One region of the Rahnella sp. PAMC25617 genome, then DNA from elsewhere that is predicted to be linked to it. Evidence: predicted binding sites of a transcription regulator. Region 1 holds the regulator's gene; each other region holds the start of a gene.
What was found. Region 1 encodes PurR, which represses purine synthesis genes. Its sites were predicted from a motif close to CANGCAAACGTTTGCNTG; they were not measured.
Positions count from the first base shown of each region.

Region 2: a site for PurR is predicted at 1,082-1,099, ahead of ACM615_RS07530 (L-serine ammonia-lyase). Genes of this name have one in related genera too.
Region 3: a site for PurR is predicted at 1,080-1,097, ahead of gcvT (glycine cleavage system aminomethyltransferase GcvT). Genes of this name have one in related genera too.
Region 4: a site for PurR is predicted at 1,252-1,269, ahead of purE (5-(carboxyamino)imidazole ribonucleotide mutase). Genes of this name have one in related genera too.

Region 1 is NZ_JBOCUM010000006.1:234,590-236,792, reverse strand. Features, by position in the region: gene punR (DNA-binding transcriptional activator PunR) at 1-358, shown strand, start outside; gene purR (HTH-type transcriptional repressor PurR) at 409-1,434, opposite strand; gene ACM615_RS07065 (YnhF family membrane protein) at 1,697-1,858, shown strand; gene ACM615_RS07060 (C40 family peptidase) at 2,034-2,203, opposite strand, start outside.
Region 2 is NZ_JBOCUM010000006.1:338,222-340,424, forward strand. Features, by position in the region: gene pabB (aminodeoxychorismate synthase component 1) at 1-320, shown strand, start outside; gene ACM615_RS07525 (CoA pyrophosphatase) at 317-919, shown strand; gene ACM615_RS07530 (L-serine ammonia-lyase) at 1,127-2,203, shown strand, end outside.
Region 3 is NZ_JBOCUM010000006.1:982,798-985,000, reverse strand. Features, by position in the region: gene ubiI (FAD-dependent 2-octaprenylphenol hydroxylase) at 1-825, shown strand, start outside; gene gcvT (glycine cleavage system aminomethyltransferase GcvT) at 1,135-2,203, shown strand, end outside.
Region 4 is NZ_JBOCUM010000006.1:765,433-767,635, forward strand. Features, by position in the region: gene lpxH (UDP-2,3-diacylglucosamine diphosphatase) at 1-541, shown strand, start outside; gene ACM615_RS09645 (tRNA-(ms[2]io[6]A)-hydroxylase) at 525-1,157, opposite strand; gene purE (5-(carboxyamino)imidazole ribonucleotide mutase) at 1,338-1,847, shown strand; gene purK (5-(carboxyamino)imidazole ribonucleotide synthase) at 1,844-2,203, shown strand, end outside.

The sequences.
Region 1 (2,203 bases):
TGCGCTCAGTGATGACCAGCTCAGGCCTTATCCCGCATTGTGTCTTGAAGACACCTCGCGGACGTTGCCCAAGCGTGATACCTGGACGCTTGATAACCAGCGGCGTCTGGTTGTGCCGGACTGGACCTGCGCGCTTGAATGTCTGAGTGAAGGTTTATGCGTAGGAATGATGCCGGTACATCGCGTGAGCCACCGCATTGAACAGCAGGCATTGCAGGTTCTGGCGCTGGAGAATACCTTCCCTGACAGCCCATGTTGCCTGACGTGGGACCAGAGCAATCCGTCACCTTCACTGGCGTGGTTGCTGGAATATATGGGTGATACAGAAACGATGAACCGTGAATGGCTGCGGGACTGAGAAAGTAAACGCCTGCAAAAGCAGGCGTTATAAAAGATTAAAGGCAAACATTAACGGCGATAGTCGCGGTACGGGCCATCGGCCACCGAACGACGCTCAACCAGTTTCGGATGCACCTCGATGGTCTGTGATTCTTCACGTTTGCTGACGATGCGGTCGAGCAACATAGTAAAGGCCATCTCACCCAACCGTTCTTTCGGCTGATGCACGGTCGTCAGTGCCGGAGAGAAGTACCGCGCATTACGCACGTTATCGTAACCAATCACCGAAATATCCTGCGGGACGCGCAATCCGAGCTCATCAGCGGCGCAAATTGCGCCCATTGCCATGACATCGCCCCCGCAGAAGACGGCGGTGGGGCGTTGTTTCTGCATCAGAATCTTATGCATCGCCTGATAACCTGACTCCGGCTCGAAATCGCCCTGAACCACCCATTCTTCGCGAAGCGGGATATTGGCTTCCGTCAGCGCTTTGACAAAACCCTGGAAACGACCGCCGCCGGTATTACGCGCCAGCTGTCCCGGGATCACGCCAATATCACGATGCCCGCGTTCGATCAGATAGCGTCCGGCCATATAACCGCCTTCGAAAGCATTATCGATAATGCTGTCGGTGAAGTTTTTACGCGCTTCGCCCCAGTCCATCACCACCATCGGAATCGAACGATACTCTTCAAGCATATTGAGTAATTCGTCAGGGTATTCCGCGCACATGACCAGCAGACCATCGACGCGTTTTTGCGCCAGCATTTGCAGATAGGCCTGTTGTTTTTCCAGATTGTTGTGCGAGTTACACAAGATCAGCGTATAGCCTTTGGAGAAGCAGCTGTTCTCGACGGCTTCAATCACCTCGGCGAAATAGGGCGCTTCACTGGAGGTTGCCAGCAGACCAATCGTCTTGGTGTTATTCACTTTAAGACTACGGGCTACGGCGCTCGGAGAATAATGTAGCTCTTTAATGGCAAGCAGCACCGCTTCCCTGGTTTCTTCGGCGACGAAACGTGTTTTATTGATGACGTGCGACACGGTTGTAGTGGAAACGCCAGCGCGCTTTGCGACATCTTTAATCGTTGCCATGTAAAGAATGACTCCTGAACTTCCGTGCTTCAGCACGTTAGCATTATGTTAATCGTTTGCTTGCGTTGATTACACTGCGGACATCTAAAAGGGCAGTGTAATCATTGGGTGGATTCTTCAGAATGAGGCGTGAAATGCTCTCGGGTGAAATCGACCGGCACACAGGCGTGTTAACCGACAATTTTCTCTTATAATGCATGAAAGTGGAAGTAAAATTGTCATGTTCACATTTTCATTCAGCAGAAGATTTTAAAAGTGAATTATGCGAAAATGCGTTGGCACACATTTAGTGTGGCTAAAAGAAACGCCACAACTTGATCCGAAAGGGGGTTTGATGGACAGCAACCTGAAGTTATCGTTGATCACCACGGTATGCGCTTTGCTCATGATTATCGCTTTCAGCTTCACGGCAGTGATGAACTAATCTGGCAGTGAGACAGTAGTGAGACGCAACAAAAAAGGGCGATACCTTTCACAGGAATCGCCCTTTTCAATTTTACGCAGTGACCGTTACCGCCGATACTCTTCCCTGCAGAAACTCTTCGTTAAGTGCTATTCAATGGCTGATTAGCGAAACCTCAGACTTAACGAATTGTTTATTATCGGATTGTTTTTGGGGTCATCACCCGACGTGCGCCAACATAGTGGTCTTGCCAGTAATCGTCGCCCAGTGAGGTGATTTTGATGTCTTCACCGGTTCTTGGCGACTGGATGAATTTGCCGTTGCCAACATAAACACCCACATGATCCGCTGCGCCGCGGTTGTTGA
Region 2 (2,203 bases), 100 kb from region 1:
AGTGCCATCCTGCGGCCTTGTTACGCGCCTGTTTCCCCGGCGGTTCCATTACCGGCGCACCGAAAGTGCGGGCTATGGAAATCATCGAAGAACTCGAGCCACATCGCCGCAACGGCTATTGCGGCAGCATCGCGTATATCAGCTTTTGCGGCACCATGGACAGCAACATCACCATCCGCACGTTACTCACGTCGCAGGGAAAAATTCATTGCTGGGCAGGCGGCGGGATTGTGGCGGACAGTCAGGAACAGGCAGAATATCAGGAAACTTTTGATAAGATTGCCCGAATTCTGCCTCAGTTAGGAGAAACATCATCGTGACTTTGCTGGAACAACATGCGCCAATTCAGACACTTTCCCCCGCTGTTGAAGATTTCATATTGCGCTTTCAGTTGCAGCAACCTCACCAGCCCGCACCGGCGCTGCGCGGAACCCGTCACGCTGCGGTGCTGATCCCGATCATTTGCCGCCCCGAACCTACGCTGTTACTGACACGCCGATCAGATCAGCTGCGCAAACACGCGGGACAAGTCGCCTTTCCCGGCGGCGCGGCGGATGCTTCTGATGCGTCGATTATCGCCACTGCCTTGCGTGAAGCGCAGGAAGAAGTCGCCATTCCGCCTGAACAGGTTTATGTATTAGGCACACTTTCGCCGCAGGATAGCAGCAGCGGTTTCCGGGTCACACCGGTAGTAGGGCTGTTACCCGTCGATGTGCCGCTGCATCCGGCTGAAGACGAAGTCGCCGAGTTATTTGAAATGCCGCTGCGTGAAGCTTTTGATCTGGCTCGTTATCACCCGCTTGATATTCATCGCCGGGGCATTCATCACCGCGTTTATTTGTCCTGGTATCAGCAGCAATTTGTCTGGGGTCTCACCGCCGCTATCATCCGCCAGCTCGCCGGACAGGTCGAAGTCTGAGCGCTCTGATTACATAGCGATCACACTTTTGCATCAAATAAGTTTATTTCATGCGAAAAATGAAACTTTTGCCTCTCAGCCCTTTTAAACTATAAGTCTATCCATAAGAACAAGAGAGCCGTCCATAAAGACGAAATCTCGCTGTGGTTCATTTATGGAAGCCAGGGATCCCGTTCCCTGCCGCAATCTATTACAGGAGTATTCGACGTGATTAGCGTTTTCGACATGTTCAAGGTCGGGATTGGCCCTTCCAGTTCCCATACTTTGGGCCCGATGAAAGCCGGTAAACAGTTCGCTGACGACCTGCTGGAAAAGGGCATGATGCCTGCCGTTACGCGTGTCGCCGTGGACGTTTTTGGTTCTTTGTCTCTGACAGGCAAAGGCCACCACACAGATATCGCCATTATTTTAGGCCTGGCCGGTAATCAGCCAGACACCGTCGACATTGACGGAATTCCCCATTTTATCCGCGACGTTGAGCAACGTGAGCGTCTGCCGCTGGGCACCACTCAGCATGAAGTAGATTTCCCGCGTGATACCGGCATGGTGTTCCGCGGTGAGAATTTGCCACGCCACGAGAACGCCATGCAAATCCATGCGTTTGCTGGCGATAAAATGATTTACAGCAAAACGTATTATTCCGTCGGCGGCGGTTTTATTGTCGATGACGAACACTTCGGTCAGCCGGTTCTCGACGAAGTCACCGTGCCTTACAGCTTTAATTCGGCCAGTGAAATGCTGGCGAAATGTAAGGAAACCGGCCTGTCATTATCCGGGCTGGTGATGAAGAACGAGCTGGCGCAACACAGTAAGCAGGAAATCGACCAGTATTTCGAGAAGATCTGGCACACCATGCAGGCGTGTATCGATCGCGGTCTGAATACTGAAGGCGTGTTGCCGGGGCCGCTGCGGGTACCGCGCCGTGCGTCTGCTCTGCGCCGGATGCTGGTGTCAAACGATAAGCTTTCCAGTGACCCGATGAACGTGATCGACTGGGTGAATATGTTTGCGCTGGCAGTTAACGAAGAAAATGCCGCAGGCGGACGCGTAGTGACTGCGCCAACCAACGGTGCATGCGGCATTGTGCCGGCGGTACTGGCCTATTATGACCAGTTTATTCAGTCGGTCAGCCCTGACATTTACCTGCGCTATTTCCTGACCTCCGGCGCTATCGGCATTTTGTATAAAATGAATGCGTCGATTTCTGGTGCAGAAGTCGGTTGTCAGGGCGAAGTGGGCGTAGCCTGTTCGATGGCGGCAGCAGGTCTGACGGAATTGCTGGGC
Region 3 (2,203 bases), 750 kb from region 1:
ACATTGAAAAATGTGGCGTGGGGCGAAAACGAGGCGTTTATCACCCTCAATGATGATCGTCAGCTCACTGCACGGTTAGTGGTCGGCGCGGACGGCGCGCAGTCGTGGCTGCGTCAGCACGCTGATATCCCGCTGACATTCTGGGATTATCGCCATCATGCACTGGTTGCGACCATCCGCACTGAAGAGCCGCACCAGTCTGTTGCACGCCAGGTCTTCCACGGCGAAGGCATTCTGGCATTTCTGCCGCTGGCCGATACCCATTTATCTTCTATTGTCTGGTCAGTTTCGCCAGATGAAGCGCAGCGCCTGAGCGCGCTGGAGCCTGAAGAGTTCAACAAAATCCTCGCCAGTACCTTTGACCTGCGCCTGGGTATTTGTACCGTAGAAAGCGAGCGGCTGACCTTCCCGCTGACCGGTCGTTATGCCCGCAGCTTTGCCGGGCCACGTCTGGCGCTGGTGGGCGATGCGGCGCACACCGTGCATCCGCTGGCCGGTCAGGGCGTCAATTTAGGTTTCATGGATGCTGCTGAACTGGCATCTGAAATCCGAAGACTGCAAAAAGAAGGCAAAGATTTCGGCCAGCACATGTATTTGCGCCGTTACGAGCGCCGTCGTAAACACAGCGCCGCGCTGATGCTGGCGGGTATGCAGGGCTTCCGCGAACTGTTTGCCGGTGACAATCCTGCCAAAAAACTGTTGCGGGATATCGGCCTGACGCTGGCGGATTCTCTTCCGGGCGTGAAACCGAAACTGGTGCGTCAGGCGATGGGGCTGAATGATTTACCTGAGTGGTTACAGGACGATTCACTTCGATTGAAATAATCTAATTTCAGCTCAGTTTTTCCATTACATTTTCTAATCCGGGGCCGGATTTCTCATTCTGCAAATGGTGAGAAATCCGGCCTTGTCGTTATATAACATCGACACTTTTGATGTTTATTTGTAGATTTTGCGTCACAAACCCCAGTTTGCCAGTCAAAAACTCTGCACAATGCCCTTGTGAAATCACTGACATCTATCCCGCTCTGCATATTTTAACTTATGGTTAGTGAGCTTATTCAGTGGTAAGTTCGAGCGAGGGTATCGTTTGCGCGGTGTGCTGTTTATGCACTTAATTAAATGAGGAATAAGATGGTTAAGCAGACTCAGCTTTATGAACAACATGTTGCGTGCGGCGCGCGTATGGTCGATTTCCACGGCTGGATGATGCCTTTGCATTATGGCTCTCAGCTGGATGAACACCACATCGTGCGTCAGGATGCCGGTATGTTTGACGTCTCGCACATGACCATTGTCGATCTCCACGGTGCCCGTACCCGTGAATTCCTCCGTTATCTTCTGGCGAACGATGTCGCCAAGCTCACCGTTCCCGGCAAAGCGCTGTACACCGGCATGCTCAATGCGTCCGGCGGCGTGATAGACGACCTGATCGTTTACTTCCTCAACGAAAATTATTTCCGTCTGGTGGTTAACTCCGCTACTCGTGAGAAAGATCTGGCATGGATTTCGCAGCATGCAGAACCGTACGCTGTTGAACTGACGGTGCGTGATGATCTGGCGCTGGTCGCTGTGCAGGGGCCGCAGGCGAAAGAAAAAGCGGAAACCTTGTTTACCGCTGAACAAAAACAAGCGGTCGCGGGCATGAAACCGTTCTTTGGCGTTCAGGCGGGCGATCTGTTTATCGCCACCACCGGTTATACCGGCGAAGCGGGTTATGAAATCGCGCTGCCGCAAGAGCTGGTGGCCGATTTCTGGCAGAAATTGCTGGCCGCAGGCGTGAAACCCGCCGGTCTGGGCGCACGCGACACGCTGCGTCTGGAAGCTGGCATGAATCTCTACGGTCAGGAAATGGACGAAGGCGTGTCACCACTGGCGGCCAACATGGGCTGGACCATCGCATGGGCACCGGAAGACCGTAACTTTATTGGCCGTGACGCACTGGAAAGACAGCGCGAGCAGGGCACTGAACAGCTGGTCGGCCTGGTGATGACCGAGAAAGGCGTATTGCGTAACGAACTGCCGGTGCGATTCAACGACAGCGCGGGCAACACGCTGGAAGGCGTGATCACCAGCGGCTCATTCTCTCCGACGCTCGGCTACAGTATTGCACTGGCGCGCGTTCCGGCGGGCATTGGCGAAAACGCTATTGTGCAAATCCGTAACCGCGAAATGCCGGTAAAAGTCACTAAGCCAGGTTTTG
Region 4 (2,203 bases), 530 kb from region 1:
CGCACTGAATCATTTGCACCAGCAAGGCGTGCCCTGCTTCTTTATTCACGGCAACCGCGATTTTCTGCTCGGCAGACGTTTCGCCCGCGACAGCCTGATGACGTTGCTGCCGGAGAAAAAAGTGCTCGAGCTGTACGGACGCCGCATCCTGATCCTGCACGGCGACACGCTGTGTACCGACGATGTCGCGTATCAAAACTTCCGCAAAAAAGTCCACAATCCGTTTATCCAGAAACTTTTCCTGATGCTGCCACTGAAATGGCGACTGGGTATTGCTGCCAGAATGCGCGCTAACAGTAAGGCGTCGAATCAGGGTAAATCACTGGAGATTATGGATGTGAACCCGCAGGCGGTGGTCAGCGAAATGCAGATGGCTGGCGTCGAGTGGATGATCCACGGCCATACCCATCGGCCAGCCATTCACGATGTCCCGCTCGGAAACAAAACCGGCCATCGTGTGGTACTCGGCGCATGGCACGAAGAAGGTTCGATGGTGAAAGTCACCGCCGATAACGTCGAGCTGATCAGCTTCCCGTTTTAAGTCCGCAGACGGGTACACCGCTGTGGAAGCGGAACTGTTCGTCTGGTGTAAGAATTAATTCCGCTTCAATCCTGCCAAACTCCTCTACCCGCTCACTAATATCCGTTCCGGCATATTGCTCTGCCAGCGCCAGATAATCGGCAAAATGCCGTGATTCAGAACGCAGCAGCGAAGTGTAAAAACGCGACAAGGTTTCATCGAGATGCGGCGCTATTTTGGCAAAACGCTCGCAAGAGCGCGCTTCGATGTATGCGCCGATAATCAGCCGGTCGACCAGAATATTCAGATCATCGTGATGGCGGGTATGTTTAATCATGCCGCTGGCGTAGCGCGATGGTGAAAGCTGGGTGTAGGTGATATTGCGTTTTTGCATGATTTCCACCACTTGTTCAAAGTGATGAAGTTCTTCACGCGCCAGACGCGCCGCACAAAATAGCAGTTCGGTGCGGTCCAGATATTTCGTCATCAGGCTCATCGCCGTCGCCGCCGCTTTCTTTTCACAGTTAGCGTGGTCAATCAGCATGACCGTCTGATTTTCCAGCGCCACATCCACCCACAGAGCGGGCGTTTCACAGTGAAGAAAATCATAAATCGGTGCCAGTAAAGCCTGCGTCATAAATCAGTTTCCACTCAAGTTTGTCTTTAATATATTGGTTTGGATTATACAAATCTGCCGCCAACTTCTCATCAAAAATGCGCCGTTTTCCGGCCACGCAACCGTTTTCCTCCCTCTCGGAGCGTGTTATCATTTGCGCCCTCGCAGTTTCTATTTCCGAATCACAGGAGCTTTAAAGACATGTCATCCAACGTTACCCCGGCAAAAATCGCCATCGTTATGGGGTCTAAAAGTGACTGGGCGACCATGCAGTTCGCCGCCGAAGTTCTCACAACGCTGAATATTCCTTTCCATGTCGATATCGTCTCCGCTCACCGCACACCGGATAAATTGTTCACTTTCGCTGAGCAGGCTTCTGCCAATGGCTTTGATGTGATCATCGCGGGTGCCGGTGGCGCAGCACATTTACCAGGCATGCTGGCGGCAAAAACGCTGGTGCCGGTACTGGGTGTTCCGGTTCAGAGTGCTGCCCTGAGTGGCATCGACAGTCTGTATTCCATCGTACAAATGCCACGTGGTATTCCGGTCGGTACGCTGGCGATCGGAAAAGCCGGTGCTGCTAACGCCGCTTTGCTGGCCGCACAAATTCTGGCGCTTCACGATGCTGAGATTGCTAAAAATCTGGCTGCATGGCGCACTGCACAAACTGACGAAGTGCTGAATAATCCCGATCCGCGGGAGGAAGCATGAAGCCGGTTTGCGTCCTTGGAAACGGTCAGTTAGGCCGGATGCTGCGTCAGGCTGGTGAACCGCTGGGCATCGCCGTATATCCCGTCGGACTTGATGCCGAACCGGAAGCCGTGCCATATCAGCAAAGCGTGATCACCGCTGAAATCGAACGCTGGCCGGAAACTGCACTGACCCGCGAACTGGCAACGCACAACGCGTTCGTTAACCGCGAGATTTTCCCACGTCTGGCTGACCGCCTGACGCAAAAACAGTTGCTCGACCAGCTCGGTCTGGCAACTGCGCCGTGGCAGTTGCTGGCTGATGCCGCCGAATGGCCGCAGGTTTTCTCTCAGCTTGGCGAACTGGCGATTGTTAAA